Regions from separate parts of the Streptomyces sp. NPDC058221 genome, predicted to be linked through region 4. Evidence: riboswitches for the same ligand, from Rfam matches in the RefSeq annotation. Region 4 holds a riboswitch; each other region holds the start of a gene.
What was found. Region 4 has a riboswitch for thiamine pyrophosphate ahead of ACFVW8_RS34070 (purine-cytosine permease family protein). Riboswitches for the same ligand answer to the same signal wherever they lie in the genome.

Region 1: linked by a shared signal. The riboswitch ahead of thiC (phosphomethylpyrimidine synthase ThiC) and the one ahead of ACFVW8_RS34070 (purine-cytosine permease family protein) in region 4 are both predicted to bind thiamine pyrophosphate.
Region 2: linked by a shared signal. The riboswitch ahead of thiO (glycine oxidase ThiO) and the one ahead of ACFVW8_RS34070 (purine-cytosine permease family protein) in region 4 are both predicted to bind thiamine pyrophosphate.
Region 3: linked by a shared signal. The riboswitch ahead of ACFVW8_RS25740 (thiamine ABC transporter substrate binding subunit) and the one ahead of ACFVW8_RS34070 (purine-cytosine permease family protein) in region 4 are both predicted to bind thiamine pyrophosphate.

The regions. Positions count from the first base shown of each region.
Region 1 is NZ_JBHVWF010000035.1:55,079-59,806, reverse strand. Features, by position in the region: partial or broken gene ACFVW8_RS14495 (epoxide hydrolase) at 1-57, opposite strand, end outside; gene thiC (phosphomethylpyrimidine synthase ThiC) at 183-1,958, opposite strand; TPP riboswitch at 1,951-2,084, opposite strand; gene ACFVW8_RS14485 (YibE/F family protein) at 2,155-3,501, shown strand; gene ACFVW8_RS14480 (SsgA family sporulation/cell division regulator) at 3,583-4,020, opposite strand; gene ACFVW8_RS14475 (IclR family transcriptional regulator) at 4,122-4,728, opposite strand, start outside.
Region 2 is NZ_JBHVWF010000077.1:32,628-37,355, forward strand. Features, by position in the region: gene pknB (Stk1 family PASTA domain-containing Ser/Thr kinase) at 1-667, opposite strand, end outside; gene ACFVW8_RS23425 (thiazole synthase) at 791-1,585, opposite strand; gene thiS (sulfur carrier protein ThiS) at 1,588-1,806, opposite strand; gene thiO (glycine oxidase ThiO) at 1,803-2,984, opposite strand; TPP riboswitch at 2,982-3,094, opposite strand; gene ACFVW8_RS23440 (NAD(P)/FAD-dependent oxidoreductase) at 3,248-4,525, shown strand; gene ACFVW8_RS23445 (Rv2175c family DNA-binding protein) at 4,576-4,728, shown strand, end outside.
Region 3 is NZ_JBHVWF010000092.1:14,239-18,966, reverse strand. Features, by position in the region: gene ACFVW8_RS25750 (phosphatidate cytidylyltransferase) at 1-910, shown strand, start outside; gene rlmN (23S rRNA (adenine(2503)-C(2))-methyltransferase RlmN) at 1,015-2,121, shown strand; TPP riboswitch at 2,163-2,279, shown strand; gene ACFVW8_RS25740 (thiamine ABC transporter substrate binding subunit) at 2,361-3,464, shown strand; gene ACFVW8_RS25735 (ABC transporter permease) at 3,551-4,728, shown strand, end outside.
Region 4 is NZ_JBHVWF010000171.1:1,567-6,294, forward strand. Features, by position in the region: gene ACFVW8_RS34070 (purine-cytosine permease family protein) at 208-1,611, opposite strand; TPP riboswitch at 1,602-1,696, opposite strand; gene ACFVW8_RS34075 (formylglycine-generating enzyme family protein) at 1,741-2,706, opposite strand; gene ACFVW8_RS34080 (ROK family protein) at 2,703-3,923, opposite strand; gene ACFVW8_RS34085 (sulfatase-like hydrolase/transferase) at 4,130-4,728, shown strand, end outside.

The DNA of each region.
Region 1 (4,728 bases), on a different contig from region 4:
CCCGCCCCTGTCGTAGGTCGTCCACTGGACGATGTTGTTCGCCCGGTCCGCGATGTGGATGCGCATGCTACGTCCAGCACCACTACGGGGGTCCGTTCTCCATGGTGGACGGCCGCAGCCGGCAGGGGGACACGACCGCGGGCCCCGGCGGGAAAAGAGCCCACGGTCGTCCACGCCAGGTGTCAGTCCGCCAGCGGCAGATACACCCGGTTGCCGCTCGCCGCGAACTCCCTGGACTTCTCCGCCATGCCCGCCTCGATCTCCGACTGCGAACCGCCGTGCTCACGCCGGATGTCGTGCGAGATCTTCATCGAGCAGAACTTCGGACCGCACATCGAGCAGAAGTGCGCCGTCTTCGCCGGCTCGGCCGGCAGCGTCTCGTCGTGGAACTCCCGTGCCGTGTCCGGGTCGAGCGCCAGATTGAACTGGTCCTCCCACCGGAACTCGAACCGGGCGTCCGACAGGGCGTCGTCCCACTCCTGCGCCCCGGGGTGCCCCTTGGCCAGGTCCGCCGCATGGGCCGCGATCCGGTACGTGATCACTCCGGTCTTCACATCGTCCCGGTTGGGCAGACCGAGGTGCTCCTTGGGCGTCACGTAACAGAGCATCGCCGTCCCCCACCAGGCGATCATCGCGGCTCCGATGCCCGAGGTGATGTGGTCGTACGCCGGGGCGACATCGGTGGTCAGCGGGCCGAGCGTGTAGAACGGCGCCTCCTCGCAGATCTCCTGCTGGAGGTCGATGTTCTCCTTGATCTTGTGCATCGGTACGTGTCCCGGGCCCTCGATCATCGTCTGAACCCCGAACCGCTTGGCGACCGTGTTCAGTTCGCCGAGCGTCCGCAGTTCGGCGAACTGCGCCTCGTCGTTGGCATCAGCGATCGATCCGGGGCGCAGCCCGTCACCCAGCGAGTACGTCACGTCGTACGACGCGAGGATCGTGCAGAGCTCCTCGAAGTGCTCGTACAGGAAAGACTCCTTGTGGTGCGCGAGGCACCACGCGGCCATGATCGAGCCGCCCCGGGAGACGATGCCGGTCTTGCGGCGGGCCGTCAGCGGAACGTACGGCAGGCGCACGCCGGCGTGGACCGTCATGTAGTCGACGCCCTGCTCGGCCTGCTCGATGACGGTGTCCTTGTAGATCTCCCATGTCAGCTCCTCCGCCCTGCCGTCGACCTTTTCGAGGGCCTGGTAGAGGGGCACGGTGCCGATCGGCACCGGGGAGTTGCGCAGTACCCACTCACGGGTGGTGTGGATGTTGCGGCCGGTGGACAGATCCATGACCGTGTCGGCGCCCCACTTGGTCGCCCAGGTCATCTTGTCCACCTCCTCCTCGATGGAGGACGTGACCGCGGAGTTGCCGATGTTGGCGTTCACCTTCACCAGGAACCGCTTGCCGATGATCATCGGCTCGATCTCCGGGTGGTTGACGTTGGCCGGGAGCACGGCCCGGCCTGCGGCGATCTCCTCGCGTACCACCTCGGGTGAGACGTTCTCCCGGATGGCCACGTACTCCATCTCCGGGGTGATCTCGCCCCGGCCGGCGTACGCCAGCTGGGTCACCGGGCGGCCGTCCCGGCTGCGCCTCGGCTGGCGCGGCCGGCCGGGGAAGACCGCGTCGAGATTGCGCAGCCCCCCACGCGGCGAGGTGTGCTTGAGCCCGTCGTCCTCGGGACGCGCGGCGCGGCCGGCGTACTCCTCGGTGTCACCGCGGGCGATGATCCAGTTCTCCCGCAGAGGTGCGAGTCCGCGGCGTACATCGGTGTCGACGGCGGGGTCGGTGTACGGCCCCGACGTGTCGTACAGCGTCACGTCCTTGCCGTTGGTGAGGTGCACCTGACGGACCGCCACCCGGAGGTCCGGGCGTGAGCCCTGGACGTACCCCTTGTGCCAGCCGATGGACTTCCCGGCCTCGTCGCTCTGATTGGAGGCAGGCGTGCGTGCGTCCGCTGTGGTCATGAGACCTACTCCCTACGCCGGCATTACCCGGTAACAGGTTCGGCGGTCGGCGCAGCGTGTCCCGTACGGACGTACGGAGATCAGCGCCCTCTCAGCCCGGTGCTCCGAGCTCCCGCGTGTGCAAAGGTGCCACCACGCTAACGCCCTCACCGGTGTGCTGAACAGAGGGCCCTGTTCTTCTTGCGATGATCGGCCGGTGACGTCCCCTCATATCGACCCCGAGCAGCCGGGTCCTCAGCACCCTCACGCGCACAGCCACAGCCACGGCCCCGCCGCACCCGTTTCCACGCATCTGCGCCGGGTGATCGCCGCCGTGCTGATACCGTTCGCGGCCGCGGTCGTGGTCGGGCTCGTGGTGCTCTGGCCCGGTGGTGCGCCGGCGCACGAGCGCACCGGGGTCGGCTTCGACCGGCAGACGCAGCAGGCCAGGGTGGTGAACGTCGACAAGGTCGACTGCAAGGACGTGAACGCGGCCCAACTGCCCACCAGCGGCGAGTCCACCCCGCCGACGGGAGAGCCGGCCGCCGGTGACAGCGGGGCCGGCCGTTGTGAGAAGGCCGAGATCGAGGTGACGAGCGGCAAGGACAAGGGGCGCACCTTCATCGAGGTGGTGCAGCCCGACGCACCGCGGCAGCTGCGCGAAGGACAGGGGGTGGTGGTCGCGTACGCCCCCGACGCGCCCCACGATCTCCAGTACTCCGTGACGGATGTGAACCGGAAGTTCCCGATGGCGCTGCTGGCCGGGATCTTCGCCGTGGCGGTGGTCGTCGTGGGCCGGCTGCGCGGGGTCATGGCACTGGTGGCGCTCGCCCTGTCGTTCGCCGTGCTGACCCTGTTCATCCTGCCGGCCATCCTGCAGGGGTCGAATCCACTGCTCGTGGCGGTCGTCGGGGCCAGTGCCATCATGCTGATCGCCCTGTACATCTGCCACGGGCTGACGGCCCGCACCTCCGTCGCCGTCCTCGGCACCCTGATCTCACTGCTGCTGATCGGGCTGCTCGGCTCGCTCTTCATCGGCTGGGCGAGCCTGAGCGGGAACACCGACGACAGCACCGGCCTCATCCACGGCCTGTATCCGCACATCGACATGAGCGGTCTGCTGCTGGCCGGCGTCATCATCGGTTCCCTGGGGGTGCTCGACGATGTGACGGTCACCCAGACGTCGGCGGTCTGGGAACTGCACCAGGCGGACCCGACGATGAATACGAAGCAGCTCTACCGGGCAGGGATCAGAATCGGACGCGACCACATCGCCTCAGTGGTCAACACCCTGGTGCTGGCCTATGCGGGCGCCGCGCTCCCGCTGCTGCTGCTGTTCTCGATCGCCCAGAGCAGCGTGGGGACGGTGGCCAACAGCGAACTGGTGGCGGAGGAGATCGTGCGTACGCTGGTCGGCTCGATCGGGCTGGTCGCCTCGGTGCCGGTGACCACCGCACTTGCGGCACTGGTCGTCTCCGCGGACCGTACGGGGCTCGGCGCGGAAGCCGGGGCTTCGGCACCCGTACGGAGCGGCAGAGGACGCCGCCGAAGGACGAGGTCCTGAACGGTTGCACACGGAGCGTGATTCACCCGTTCGGCAGGTGTGGTGTTCGACCGGCACCCAGGCTCCGGGCATGAGAGGCCTTCAGCCGGCGTTCTGTTCCTCGGCCAGAATTCGTCCCAATGCCTCTTCCAGATTGCCCTCGAAGTCACCCAGCGTGCACTCCTGCCCGAGTGGGACGAGCTTGTCCGTCCGGTCGAGAAACGCCACAAGGGGTGCCGTGCCCGCCCTGAAGAGGGCACGGTCCGCCCCCACCTGCAGCCGGATGTGGACGTCGGACAGCCCTTCGGGCTCGGTCGGCCCGATGTGCACATCGCCGTCGCCACTAGGGCTGTTGAGGCCGTCGAGCAGTAGCTCACGGCCAAAGGCCCAGGTGACGGGGGCGTCGCCGGGCAGATGGAAGGTCATCCGGATCGCGTACGGATCGCACACTTCGTACCGGAGCTCCACCGGGATACGGAATGAGAGCTCCTCGGAGACGAGGAAGCTCATCATGACCTCAGCTTGAACCGACTCGCGCATCGTTCAACCCCGCAGTAGATGAATCTGGCCAGGAATGATCCCCCATGGCCCTATTGACGCCATCGTGGTGCACGCGATAGCAGATCACAAGGAGTGATTTTTCAGATACTGATAGAGAACACGAACGAACGCAAGAGGCTGGCCACTTCGCCACGTAGTCGTTCGACTGCGGGGAGCAACCGTTCCTCTTGGTCGAGAGGGACGGAAATGGCCATCGCCGCGGCGGTGAATCCGGCCGTGATCGGGATGGCCGCACAGACCGTCCCGAGGGCATATTCCTGACGCTCGACGACAGGTTCCGTTCGCTCCAGTGACCTCAGCCGTTCAAGGAGCGCCGGACGGTCACGTACGGAGTAGCGGGTCAGCGGGCGCACCGGATGCCGGTCCAGGTGGTCCTCGCGGGCCTTCTCGTCGAGCCGGCTCAGCAGACACTGGCCGATGGCGTGGGCGTGGCCGGTCTCCCGGAAAGCGGCCCACTCGTCCACCGCAGGCGCTGCCGGGGTGTCGGCGACCGCGACGAGTTCGATCTCGCCGTCGCGGTAGATGGCGCAGTACACCGGTGCGCCGATGATGTCCCGCCAGCGGCCCAGCGACTGGGTCATCCGGCTGCGACGGTTCTGCAGTGCGCCGTCGCCCACGAGCCGCTCGGCGGCGGCGCCGAAGAGGAAGACGCCGTTCTCCCGGCGCAGATATCCCTCATGGGTCAGA
Region 2 (4,728 bases), on a different contig from region 4:
GGGCGGGGGAGTCGCCGCCGTGCGGCTTGGTGCCGGTGAGCATCTCGTACAGCACCACGCCGCAGGCGTAGACATCGGCGCGGGTGTCCGCGGTGCCGTGCTCGATCTGCTCGGGGGCGAGGTAGGAGACGGTGCCCAGGATGGACCCGGTGGTGTTGGTGACGGTGCCCACGGCCCGTACCAGGCCGAAGTCGGCGACCTTGACCCGGCCGTCGTCGCCTATCAGCACGTTCTCCGGCTTCATGTCCCGGTGCACGAAGCTCGCCCGGTGCGCGGCACCGAGCGCGGCGAGCACCGGCTCCAGGATGTCCAGCGCGGCCCGCGGCTGCAGTGCGCCGCGCTCACGCAGCACATCGCGCAGGGTGCAGCCCGCGACGTACTCCATCGCCAGGTAGACATACTGCCCCTGGGCGCCCTGGTCGAAGACCGCGACCACATTGGGGTGCGCGAGCCCCGCCACCGACTTGGCCTCACGGATGAAGCGCTCGACGAACGAGGCGTCGGTCGCGAGCGCCGGGTGCATCACCTTGAGGGCGAGCACCCGGTCGAGCCGGGTGTCCATGGCCCGGTAGACCGTGGCCATGCCGCCCACGGCGATGCGGGCATCGACGCGGTAGCGGCCGTCGAGCAGCTGCCCGACGAGAGGGTCCTGGAGGGTCGTATCCACGCAGCGAGTCTACGAGCCGCCACGGACACCACCGACTGCCCGGGGCAATCCTGCGGTCGTACTGCAGCCGAGCCGTGACAGGGACATGCGATCCACCGCGGCCACGGCTCCGGACGGCACGGATCAGAACGCCGGGCGCTCCGGATCCAGCGCCGCACGCCCCGCCACCGGCGACGACGCCTCGGCGAAGTGGCGGCGCGGGATCCGGCCCGCTCGGTGGGCCAGCCGGCCGCCCTCCACCGCATGCCGCATCGCGGCGGCCATCAGCTCGGGTTCCTGGGCCCGGGTCACCGCCGAGGCGAGCATCACAGCCGCGCACCCGAGCTCCATGGCCAGCGCCGCGTCCGACGCCGTCCCCGCGCCCGCGTCCAGGATCACCGGGACCCGTGCCTGCTCGGTGATCAGCTGGAAGTTGTGCGGATTGCGGATGCCCAGGCCCGAGCCGATGGGGGAGCCCAGCGGCATGACCGCCGCGCACCCCACGTCCTCCAGCTTCCGGGCCAGCACCGGGTCGTCGTTGGTGTAGGGCAGGACGGTGAAACCGTCGTCCACCAAGGTCTCCGCGGCGTCCAGCAGCTCGATCGGGTCGGGCAGCAGGGTCCGCTCGTCGGCGACCACCTCCAGCTTGACCCAGTCGGTGCCGAGCGCCTCGCGGGCCAGCCGGGCGGTGAGCACGGCTTCTCCCGCCGTGTAGCAGCCCGCCGTGTTCGGCAGGACGCGGATGGAGAGCTTCTCCAGCACGGAGAGCACGGAGCCCTGCACGGTCGGGTCGAGGCGGCGCATCGCGACGGTGGTCAGCTCGGTACCGGAGGCGGTCAGTGAGCGTTCCAGCACATCGAGGCTGGGGGCCCCGCCCGTCCCCATGATCAGCCGGGAGCCGAAAACGGTGTCCCCGAGGGTGAAGAGGTCGTCGGACACGGTCAGCCCCCCTGGACAGCGGTCAGGACCTCGACCCGGTCGCCCTCGGTGAGCGCCGCGGCGGACCACTGGCCGCGCGGGACGACGGTCTCGTTCAGGGCGGCCGCGACCCCCGAGGGGGCCGCCGTCAGAGTCGCGACGAGGGCGTCCAGGGTGGTGCCCGCCGCGACGGCGAGGGCCTCGCCGTTCACGGACACGGAGAGGGTGGTGGGCGCGGTCATGCGGGCTGCTCCTGACGTACGGGGGCGGCGACGGCCGGGAACCGGCCGGGGGAGAAGGGGCGGGCCACCTCGGGCAGCTCGCCGTCGGCCAGCAGCTGCGCCATGGCGTCACCGGTGACGGGTGTGAGCAGCACCCCGTTGCGGTGGTGGCCGGTGGCGAGGTGGAGGCCGGGCAGTGCCGTGCGGCCGAGCAGCGGCGCGTTGTCGGGTGAGGCGGGGCGCAGACCGGCCCGGGTCTCGGTGAGCGGCAGCTCGGTGATGCCGGGCACCAGCTCGTGGGCGTCGCGCAGCAGCTCGTACACCCCGCCGGCCGTGACGGTGGTGTCCCAGCCCATCTCCTCGCTGGTGGCACCGATGACCAGCTCGCCGTTCTCGCGCGGCACGAGGTAGACGTGGCTGCCCCGGACCATGGCCCGCACGGTGCGGCTGAGGAAGGGGGCGTACGCGGTGGGTACGGTCAGCCGCAGCACCTGGCCCTTGACCGGGCGGACGGGTGGCAGGACGTGGTCCGGCACCCCCGCGAGCCGGCCGCTGAAGCTGCCCGCGGCGAGCACGGTCTGATCGGCGGCCGGCCGCGAACCGTCGGCCAGTACGGCGCCGACGGCCCGGTCCCGCACCACCGCGAGCTCCTCGGCCCGTTGACGGTGGAAGACGACCCCGGCCCGCTCGCACGCGGTCAGCAGCGCGGTGGCCAGCCGGCGAGGATCGACCTGGTGGTCGCCGTCGACCCGCAGACCGCCGCGCACGCCCGGCGCCAGCATCGGCTCCAGGCGGCGGCAGTCGCGGCCGGTGAGCCATTCCGACTCCAGCCCCGACCGGCGCTGGAGCTCGTGCAGTTCCCGCAGATGGGCGCGGTCGTCGGCGTCCAGCGCGACGGCCAGGGTGCCGCAGGCGCGGAACCCGATGTCCTGTCCGCTCGCTGCCTCCAGCTCGGCCGCGAAGGCCGGATAACGCGCGGCCGAGGCGACGTTCAGCCCCAGCAGCATCTCTTCGCCGTAGTGCAGTTCGGTGACGGCGGCCAGCATGCCGGCCGCGACCCGGGCGGCCCCGCCGCCCGGATCCGGATCGACGACGGCGGTGCGCAGACCGCGCTGCGCGGCCCGCCAGGCGGTGACGAGCCCGATGATCCCGCCCCCGATGACGAGGACGTCGGACCCGCTCGTGCGGTGGATACGCATGGGCGTCCAGCCCCTCCCTTCGCCGGCATGACCCGGATCAGGTTCGTACGGTCGGAGGCCGCCCAGCCTCCCTCTCAGCCCGGTGCGCCCGGGCTCCCGCGAGTGTTTTACGTGGGGCCACCCTAGACCCCGCCCCCGGGACCGGGTGAAGGGCCTGCGGGAGCGGCGGGAGGGCAGCCGTGCGGGCGCGGCGGAGGCGCCGGCGGAGGCACCGGCGGAGGCACCCCTTTCCTGACGGGTCGTCAGTTGATTAAGGTGGTCGGGTGAACGAGCAGCAGCGGGCAGAGCGGCCGGAGCGGCAGTCGGAACAGGCGGGGCGCCGGGTGGTCGTCGTCGGCGCGGGCATGGCGGGGGTGCAGACCGCCGTGGCTCTGCGCGAGCAAGGCTTCACCGGCGCCGTCACCCTGATCGGAGCCGAACCCCATCAGCCGTACGACCGCCCCCCGCTGTCCAAGGCGGTCCTGCTCGGCAAGGCCGAGGAATCCGCCTTCGACATCGACTTCGAGGCGCTCGGCATCGAGCTGCGGCTGGGCTGCGAAGTCACCGGCGTACGCGGCACCGACCATGAACTGGACACTTCCGCCGGGCCCGTTCCCTACGACGTCCTGGTCATCGCCACCGGCGCCGAGCCCGTCGTGCTGCCCGGCTCCGACGGCGTGCCCGGCGTCCATCTGCTGCGCACCCTCGACGACGCGGCCAGGCTGCGGCCCGTCCTGGACGCGCGGCACCCCGTCGTGGTCGTCGGCGCGGGCTGGATCGGCGCCGAGTTCGCCACCGCGGCCCGCGCCGCGGGTTGCGCGGTCACCGTCGTCGAGGCCGCCGAACGGCCCCTCGCCGGCGCGCTTCCCGCCGAGGTCGCGGCCCCGATGGCCGCCTGGTACGCGGAGAGCGGCGCCGAACTCCTCACCGGGGCCAGGGTGGCCCGTATCGAGCCGGGCCGCGTGGTCCTGGCGGACGGCCGCACCGTCCCGGCCGGCGCGGTCGTCGTCGGGATCGGCGCCCGGCCGGCCACCGGCTGGCTGGCCGGCTCCGGCGTCGCGCTCGGCCCCGACGGATCGGTGACCGCCGACGCGGCCCTGCGCACCTCGCTGCCCGATGTGTACGCCGTCGGTGACTGCGCCTCGTTCCCCTCGGCTCGCTACGGGGCACGCCTGCTGGTCCACCACTGGGACAACGCCCTGCAGGGGCCGCGGACCGCGGCCGCCCACATCGTCGGGGCCGGCGGGGACGGCGCGCGGCCGCCCGCCTACGATCCCGTGCCCTACTTCTGGTCCGAGCAGTTCGGCCGGTTCGTGCAGTACGCGGGCCACCACGCGGGCGCGGACACCCTGCTGCGGCGAGGCGATCCGGCCGGTGCCGCCTGGTCGGTGTGCTGGCTGCGGGACGGCGTCCTGGTCGCGGTACTCGCCGTCGGCCGGCCGCGCGATCTGATCCAGGGGCGCAAGCTCATCGAGGCGGGGGCGCGGCTCGACCCCGGGCCGGCCGGTGACGCGTCCGTGCCGCTGAAGTCGGCGGTCCTTCCGGAGGTGGCGGGACCCTGAAGGGCTGAGTCCGGGTATCGGCTGTCAGTCCGGGATGGCAGGCTTGTCCTGTGACCGAGATTGACGCAAAGATCGATGCTCTCGTCCCTGCCTGGCTCCACCTGCCGGACATCGCCGAATTGTTCGATGTCCAGGTGACGCGTGTACGGCAGCTGGTCAAGGATGGCCAGCTCATCGCCGTACGACGTGGTGAGAACCGGGCG
Region 3 (4,728 bases), on a different contig from region 4:
GGATCAGGGGGCCGGACGCCTGAGCGGCGGCCCCCTGTTCCGCGACGAGAAGCCGCAGGAGCCCATGTCCACGCCGCCGCCACCCCCGCAGAAGAAGCGTGCGGGCCGTGATCTCGGATCCGCCATAGGGGTCGGCGTGGGGCTGGGTGCCGTCGTCGTCGCCTCGCTCTTCATCGTCAAGGCCGTCTTCGTCGGGGTGATCGTGGTCGCCGTCGTCGTCGGTCTCTGGGAGCTCACCTCCCGGCTGCAGGAGCGCAAGGGCATCAAGGCCCCGCTCGTGCCTCTGGCGGTCGGTGGCGCGGCCATGGTCGTGGCCGGCTACGCGCGAGGGGCCGAGGGCGCCTGGGCCGCCATGGCGCTGACCGCCCTCGCGGTACTCGTCTGGCGGATGACCGAACCGCCGGAGGGCTACCTCAAGGACGTCACGGCCGGAGTCTTCGCCGCGTTCTACGTGCCGTTCCTGGCCACGTTCGTCGCCATGCTCCTGACGGCGGACGACGGGCCGCAGCGGGTCCTGACCTTCCTGCTGCTGACCGTGGTCAGTGACACCGGCGCCTACGCCGTCGGCTGGCGGTTCGGCAAGCACAAGCTCGCGCCGCGCATCAGCCCCGGGAAGACCCGCGAGGGCCTCTTCGGAGCCGTCGCCTTCGCCATGGCGGCCGGTGCGCTGTGCATGCAGTTCCTGATCGACGACGGTTCCTGGTGGCAGGGCCTGCTGCTCGGCCTCGCGGTCGCGGCCAGCGCCACCCTCGGTGACCTGGGCGAGTCCATGATCAAGCGCGATCTCGGGATCAAGGACATGGGGACGCTGCTTCCCGGACACGGCGGGATCATGGACCGGCTGGACTCCTTGCTGCCGACCGCCCCGGTGGTCTGGCTGCTGATGGTGATTTTCGTCGGCTCCAGCTGATCATCGACTGATGAACCCCTTCTGACCTGCGTTTTTATCGGTGAGGGTCCGTTGTCCACAGGGCGGCGGGCCCTCACTGTTCTGTCTGCGACACTGGAAGAACCATGCCTAAGCCCGGAGAACTCACTTTCGTCGCGCCCCGCGGAGCCAAGAAGCCGCCGCGGCACCTCGCCGACCTCACGCCCGCCGAGCGCAAGGAAGCCGTCGCCGCGACCGGCGAGAAGCCCTTCCGCGCGCAGCAGCTCTCGCAGCACTACTTCGCGCGGTACGCGCACGACCCGTCGGAGTGGACCAACATCCCGGCCGGATCGCGGGACAAGCTCGCCGAGGCGCTGTTCCCCGATCTGATGTCCGTGGTCCGCCACATCAGCTGTGACGACGACACCACCCGCAAGACGCTGTGGAAGCTGCATGACGGGACGCTCGTCGAGTCCGTTCTGATGCGCTACCCGGAGCGGGTCACGATGTGCATTTCCTCGCAGGCGGGCTGCGGGATGAACTGCCCGTTCTGCGCCACCGGGCAGGCCGGTCTCGACCGCAACCTCTCCACCGCGGAGATCGTCCACCAGATCGTGGACGGCATGCGTGCGCTGCGCGACGGCGACGTCCCGGGGGGCCCGGCGCGGCTCTCCAACATCGTCTTCATGGGCATGGGCGAGCCGCTCGCCAACTACAACCGGGTGGTCGGCGCGATCCGTCGGCTGACCGACCCCGAGCCCGACGGGCTGGGGCTGTCGCAGCGCGGGATCACCGTCTCCACCGTCGGCCTGGTGCCGGCGATGCTGCGGTTCGCCGACGAGGGCTTCAAGTGCCGGCTCGCCGTCTCGCTGCATGCCCCGGACGACGAGCTGCGCGACACCCTCGTACCGGTGAACACCCGGTGGAAGGTGCGCGAGGTGCTGGACGCCGCGTGGGAGTACGCGGAGAAGTCCGGACGCCGCATCTCCATCGAGTACGCGCTGATCCGCGACATCAACGACCAGGCCTGGCGCGGTGACCGGCTGGGCCGGCTCCTCAAGGGCAAGCGGGTGCACGTCAACCTCATCCCGCTGAACCCGACGCCCGGCTCGAAGTGGACCGCCTCGCGGCCCGAGGACGAGAAGGCGTTCGTCGAGGCCATCGCCGCCCACGGGGTGCCGGTGACCGTGCGGGACACCCGGGGCCAGGAGATCGACGGGGCCTGCGGGCAGCTGGCGGCGTCCGAGCGCTGAGGCCGAAATCGGCCGTGTAGCCTGGGCTCGAAATCAATTTAATATTCCGACAGGGGAGCGCCACAGCGCTGAGAGTGCGGCACCGAGGACAGGTTGGCCGCAGACCCTCTGAACCTCGCCCGGGTCATTCCGGGTAGGAAGTTCGGACCTTACTCAAGCTGTTGCGCCCTGCCCGCTTCCGGTTCTCCGCCGGTGCGGGCAGGGCCGCGTCTCTTCCTGGTCATCCCAGGAGGAATCACATGAGCACCACCCAGAAGATCGCGGTGACGGCCGTCGCCGCCGCGCTCGGCGCCACCGCGCTCGCCGGATGCGGAAGCTCCGACGACTCGGCGTCCGGTTCAGGAAGTACCGGGAGCTCCGGCTCCAAGACCGTCACGCTCGTCAGCCACGACTCCTTCAACGCCTCCAAGGGCGTGCTGAAGGAGTTCACCCGGGAGACCGGCTACACGGTCAAGGTGCTGAAGAGCGGGGACGCGGGCGCGGCCCTCAACCAGGAGATCCTGACCAAGGGCTCGCCCCGCGGCGACGTGTTCTTCGGCGTCGACAACACCCTGCTCTCGCGCGCCCTCGACAACGGCCTGTTCACCTCGTACAAGGCCAAGGGCATCGACCAGGTCGCAGCCGACGTGCAGCTGGACGCGGAGAAGCACCGGGTCACCCCGGTCGACACCGGTGACATCTGCGTCAACTACGACAAGAAGTACTTCGCCGACAAGAAGCTGGCGCCGCCGACGTCCTTCGCCGATCTGGCGAAGCCCGCGTACAAGGACCTTCTCGTCACCGAGAACGCCGCGACCTCGTCGCCCGGCCTCGGCTTCCTCCTCGGTACCGTCGCCACCTACGGGCAGGACGGCTACCAGGACTACTGGAAGAAGCTGAAGAACAACGGCGTCAAGGTCGTCGACGGCTGGGAGCAGGCGTACAACGAGGAGTTCTCCGGCTCCGCGGGCGGCAGGAAGGCCAAGGCCGACCGGCCGCTCGTCGTCAGTTACGCCTCCAGCCCGCCCGTCGAGGTGCTGTACGCGGACCCGAAGCCGAAGACCGCCCCGACCGGGGTCGCCACCGGGACGTGCTTCCGCCAGATCGAGTTCGCCGGTCTGCTGGACGGTGCGAAGAACGAGGCGGGCGGCAAGGCCCTGCTGGACTTCCTGATCGGCAAGAAGTTCCAGGAGGACATGCCGCTCAACATGTTCGTCAGCCCGGTGACCAAGGGGGCGAAGGTGCCTGACCTCTTCACGAAGTTCGGCGCAGTTGTCGACAAGCCGACGACCGTCGCCCCGGACACGATCGCCAAGAACCGTGAGCAGTGGGTCCAGTCATGGTCCTCGCTCGTAGTGAAGTAGCGAAGACTCCCGTACGCGGACCGGGCGCGGGCGGGAAGGGCGCACGCGCCCGGGCGCGGCGCGGGAGCGCGGTGCGGCTCGGCCTGATGGCCGTGCCCGTCGCCTTCTTCGCGCTGTTCTTCGCCTATCCCGTCGTCGCGATCGTCGGACGCGGGCTCAAGGCCGACGGGGTCTGGCAGTTCGGCCGGTTCGGCGAGGTGCTCACCCGGCCGGACATTCAGGACGTCCTCTGGTTCACCCTCTGGCAGGCGCTCGCCTCGACCGCGCTGACGCTGCTGATCGCACTGCCGGGCGCCTATGTGTTCGCCCGGTTCGACTTCCCGGGCAAGCAACTGCTGCGGGCGGTCGTGACGGTGCCGTTCGTGCTGCCGACCGTCGTCGTGGGCACCGCGTTCCTGGCGCTGCTGGGACGCGGCGGCCTGCTCGACGAGCTGTGGGGAGTGCGGCTCGACACCACGGTGTGGGCCATCCTGCTGGCCCATGTGTTCTTCAACTACGCCGTCGTCGTGCGTACCGTCGGCGGGCTCTGGTCGCAGCTCGACCCCCGCCAGGAGGAGGCCGCACGGGTCCTGGGCGCCGGGCGGTTCGCCGCCTGGCGGCGCGTCACCCTTCCGGCGCTGGCCCCTGCCCTGGCTGCCGCTGCGCTGATGGTCTTCCTCTTCACCTTCACCTCCTTCGGCGTCGTGCAGATCCTCGGCGGCCCCGGATTCTCCACGCTGGAGGTGGAGATCTACCGGCAGACCGCACAGCTGCTCGCCCTGCCCACGGCCGCCGTGCTGACGCTGGTGCAGTTCGTCGCGGTCGGCGCGATCCTCGCCGTGCACGCCTGGACCGTACGGCGCAGGGAGACCGCCCTGAAGCTGGTCGACCCGGCGCAGACCGCCCGCAGGCCGCGCGGCGCGGGCCAGTGGGCGCTGCTCGCAGGCGTCCTGCTGACCGTGCTGGTGCTGATACTGCTGCCGCTCGGCGTACTGGTGGAGCGCTCGCTGGACCTGTCCGGCGGCCACGGCTTCGCCTACTACCGGGCGCTGGCGTCGGCGGATGCGAACAGCGGGACGTTCCTCGTCGCGCCGCTCGAAGCGATCTGGAACTCGCTGAGTTACGCCCTGGCCGCGACGGCCATCGCCCTGGTCGTCGGGGGCCTGGCCGCGGCGGCGCTGACCAGGCGGGCCGGGCGGCTGGTCAGGGGCTTCGACGCCCTGCTGATGCTGCCGCTCGGGGTCTCCGCCGTCACCGTCGGCTTCGGCTTCCTGATCACCCTGGA
Region 4 (4,728 bases):
ACATGCCGCCGCTCCTGCCCAAACTATGCGCACACGTGGCCGGTTACGAGAACACTGCTTCGACTTCGCGGCCTGCCTGGTGGCCGCGGTCGTCTCACTGTTCCGCGGAGGCCGCTACATCCACGGCGAGACGGCGGGCGCGAAGGCCACAGCCGCACCCGCTGCGCGCCACCCCCTCGGGTAGCGCGACGACCACCTGCCCGGCTGTCAGCCGTCACGGTGGCGCAGCCGCAGCGGGGCGTAGACCGCGAGGGCCACGAGGAAGGCCACCCCGTAGGCGAGATCCGCCCCGTGCAGCGCCTCGGCGACCGGGCCCACGTACAGGCTGGTGCTCATGAACGGCACCGCTGCGGCGAAGGCGACGGCGAAGGCGGTGAGCGCCGGCCACCACGGCTGCCGGCGGGAGCTCTCGGCGGCCAGGTCGATGGGGGAGTGGCCGCGGGCCCTCGCCCGGACGAGCCAGTCGACGGCGACGATCGCGACGAACCCGGGGATCCAGTAGCCGACGAGAAGCAGCACGTTCTGGAAGCGTGTCGTGGTGTCGGCCGCGTGCATCCACAGCACGAGTGGGAAACCGAGCGCCGCGGCGAGTGCCGCGGCGACGGGGCGCGGCAGCCGGACGCCCATGGTCTGCAGAGCCAGTGATCCGCTGTAGTCGTTCATGGCGTTGCTGCACAGCGCGGCCAGCGCCACGGCGAGCAGCCCGAACGCTCCGAGCGCGCCCCCGCCGAGCAGGGTGTCGATGCCGCGTGCGGTCTGGTCGGTGAAGACGGACGCACCCCACAGACCGAGGGTCTGGACGGCCACGAAGGAGGCGCTGACCCCGAGCAGCGTGCACCAGAACATGCGCGGCCGGGACGCGGTGCGCGGCAGATAGCGGCTGAAGTCGCTGGCGTACGGGGCCCAGGACAGCGCCAGGCTCAGGGCGATCGTGCAGGTCAGGACGAACGCCCCCGCCCGGTCGGCGCCGTGCACGCTGCCGGTGGCGGCGGGGTGGACACCGTCCAGGAGCTTCGTGGACAGGACAGCGAAGGCGGCCGCGAGGGCAAAGGTCATGACAGTCTGGAGCCGGTGGATCACCTCGTACCCCAGGACGCCGAGCGCGCCCTGGGCGGCCATCATGACGAGCACTCCCAGCCAGAACGGCCAGCCGCACAGCTGGGCCAGCGCGTCCCCGCCGAACAGACCGATCAGCGCGTCCCAGGCGATCGACGACAGCCACTGCAGTGCGCCGGGCAGCACCACCCCCCGGCCGAACGCCAGCCGCGCGAGCGGGAGTTGACCGGCTCCTGTCTGGCTGCCCCAGGTGCCCAGATACGCGGTGGGCACGGCGCCCACGAGTGTGCCGAGCACGACGGCGGTGAGCGCTGTGGCGAAGTCCAGGCCCAGCGCGATGCCGACGGTGCCGGTGAAGACGCCGGTCATGGTCAGGTTGGGGGCGAACCATACGGTGAACAGCCGGCCAGGCCCGCCGTAGCGGCGGTCCTCGGGCACCGGGGCTATCCCGTGCGCCTCGATACGCAGATCGCCGGGGGCGGTGGGCATGCGCCCGTCGAAAGCGGGCTGCGGGTCCGCGGCCGCTCGCTCGTCCTGGGCATACGGCAATGACATGAAGACATCCCTCCGCCAGTGCTAACTGGTTCAGGTTCGACGGGTGTGTTCTCAGCCCCTGTGCGGGGCACCCCGTGTCCGGTGCGGCGGCCAGGATAGCCGGGTGTGCGCGGAGCGCGATGAGGGGGGTCAGACGGTGAGCGCGCAGCGGAAGCCGCCGTGGCCCGTCGTGCTGTCGGGGGTGTTGGAGGTGCGGGCGGCGACCCGGTAGCGGTTGCAGTAGGAGCGGTGGCACAGGTACGAGCCGCCCCGCAGTACCCGGTTCTCCCCGTGCGGAGGTCCTGCCGGGTCGGTGCGGGTCTCCGGGCGGCCGGCGGCGTGCCAGTCGGCGCTGAACCGGTCGGCGCACCACTCCCACACGTTGCCGGAGGTGTTGTACAGGCCGAAGCCGTTGGGGGTGTACGCCTTGACGGGTGCGGTGCCCGCGTAGCCGTCCGCGCGTGTGTTGCGTACCGGGAAGTCGCCCTGCCAGATGTTGCAGCGGTGCCGGTCCTTCGGGGTGAGCTCGTCGCCCCAGGGGAAGCGGGCCCGGACGAGTCCGCCGCGCGCCGCCTTCTCCCACTCGGCCTCGGTGGGCAGCCGCTTGCCGGCCCAGCGGGCGTAGGCGCTCGCGTCGTTCCACGACATATGGACCACCGGATGGTCGCGGCGGTCACCGACCGAGCTGCCTGGCCCCTCGGGCGCCCGCCAGTGCGCCCCGGACACCCCGCGCCACCAGGGGGCGCCGGGCACGGTGCCCGGCAGTACGGCGTGCCGTGCCTCCTGCGGGATGAACGAGCCGAACACGTAGGACCAGCCGATGAGTTCGGCCTCGGTGCGGTAGCCGGTGGCCTTGACGAAGACCGCGAACCGGGCATTGCTGACACAGGCCGCGTCGATGTGGAACGCACCGACGCTGACCTCCCGCACCGGCCCCTCCCCGTCGGCAGGGAACGCGTCCTCGTCCTCGCCGCCCATCAGGAACGGCCCGCCCGGCACGGCGACCATGCCGCGCAGGAGGTCGGCGGACCCGCGTACCGGCACGTCGAAGTCCGCGGGGGGAGCGGTGGCCGCCGGAGCGGCGCGCTTGCGGGCGGGGCCGCAGCAGGCGCTCATCGGGCGGTCTCCCCAGGTGTGTCGGCGGCCGGTCGGTCGAGCAGCTCCTCCAGGTCCTGGCCGGTGGTGCGCAGCAGGAGGGCCACCCCGCCGAGCGCGGCCGCCTCACCGTCGAGGGTGGAACCCCGCACCTCGATGGTGCGGGGGGCGGACGGCAGGGAGAGCGCGGCGAGCTGTTCCCGGATGGGGGCGAGGACGAGGTCGTCGAGGGCGGCCGGTTCCCCGTAGACGACGATGCACTCGGGGTCGACCTGCGCGGCGAGGGCGGCGAGGACCCGGCCCGCGGTGACGGCCGCGGTCCGGACCACTTCGGCCACCTCCGGCAGCCCCTCGGCGGCGAGCCCGATCAGCTCCGCGGCGTCCCGGGCCACCACCCCGCGATCGGCGCAGGCGGCGAGCAGCGCGGGCACGGAGATGAGGCCCTCCAGACAGCCGCGGCCACCGCAGTGACAGGGCTTGCCCTCGGGATCGCAGCTGGTGTGGCCGATCTCGCCGGCCGCACCGTGCGCGCCGTGCACCAGAGCGCCGTTGACGACCAGTCCGCCACCGACCCCCTCGGACCAGCGAAGGTAGACGGCGTTGTCGAAGCCGCGGGCGGCGCCCCAGGTCACCTCGGCGAGCGCGGCGAGCCGGGAGTTGTTGTCCGTGAGCACGGGGGCGTCGAAGTGCCGGCCCAGCTCGGCGGCGACATGGCCGGCGAACGGCGTCATCGTGCGCGGATCGCCGGAGGCCGGATTCTGCACGAAGCCGGGGAGGCCGAGGCCGATGCCCTGGACGGGAGCGAGGCTGATGTTCTCGCGCCGCACCAGCTCCTCGACGGCGCGGATCGCCTGCGCGGCCCGTTCGGCCGCGCCGCTGTCCGCCGGTACGGGGGCGCTGTACCGGCCGACGATCTCATGGGCGCAGTTGGCCACCACCACATGGATCCGTTGGCGCTGGAGATCGATGCCGATCAGCTCGGCGCCGCGGGAGTTGAGGGAGATCTCCAGGGCCGGCCTGCCCCGGCCGCGCGGCTGCTCCGGGTCGGGGGCCGGCTGCTCGACGACGGCCTTGCGTTCCAGCAGATCGGACACGATCGCGAACAGGGTGGTACGGGAGAGACCGACCCGCGCTTTGAGCTCACCGCGGCTCAGCGCGCCCGACCTGCGCAGTTCACCGAGTACGGCGGCTTCGTTGGCCCTGCGCAGGCGTTGCAGGGCATCGGTGCGTTCCGTCATGGACGCATGGTCGATCGGTCAAGGGGTTTCTGTCAACGCACGGGACGAATTCACACAATGTTTATTCCCAAGGGTTGACGTAAAAAAGTGGTCCTCCCTACAGTTCCGGTCAATTGCCCGCGCCGGCACGTCCCGCAGCACCACTGGGCCGCGTACCGGCCGGCGCCCCCGCAGCACAGTGAGCGACCACCGAAAGGGCGGCCCGAGTGCCTCCGCGCAACGTCCTGTTCCTGATGACCGACCAGCACCGGGTCGACACCCTGGGCTGTTACGGCAACCCGCTCGTCGATACCCCGGCCCTGGACGCCCTGGCGGCCGGGGGGACCCGCTTCGACCGCTTCTACACCCCGACCGCCATCTGCACGCCGGCCCGCGCCTCACTGGCCACCGGCCTTCACCCTTTCCGCCACGGGATGCTGAACAACCCCGAGCGCAACGGCGGCAGCAAGGACGAACTCTCCGACGAAAGCCCCATGCTCTGGAGCCAGTTGATGGACCAGGGCTATTCGGTCGGTCACGTCGGCAAGTGGCACATCGGCCGCGAGCGGGGCCCCGAGTTCTACGGCCTCGACGGCGAGCACCTGCCCGGCGCGCTCAACCCCGTCCACCACCCCTCGTACGAGAAGTGGCTGGAGGACAACGGCTTCCCGCCCTTCGCGGTGCGCGAACCGGTCTTCGGAACGGCCGCCAACGGCACCGGCCGCGGACACCTCATCGCGGGCCGGCTCCAGCAGCCCGCCGAGGCCACCATCGAGGCCTTCCTCACCGACCGCACGCTGGGCCTGCTGGACCGCTACGCCGGTGA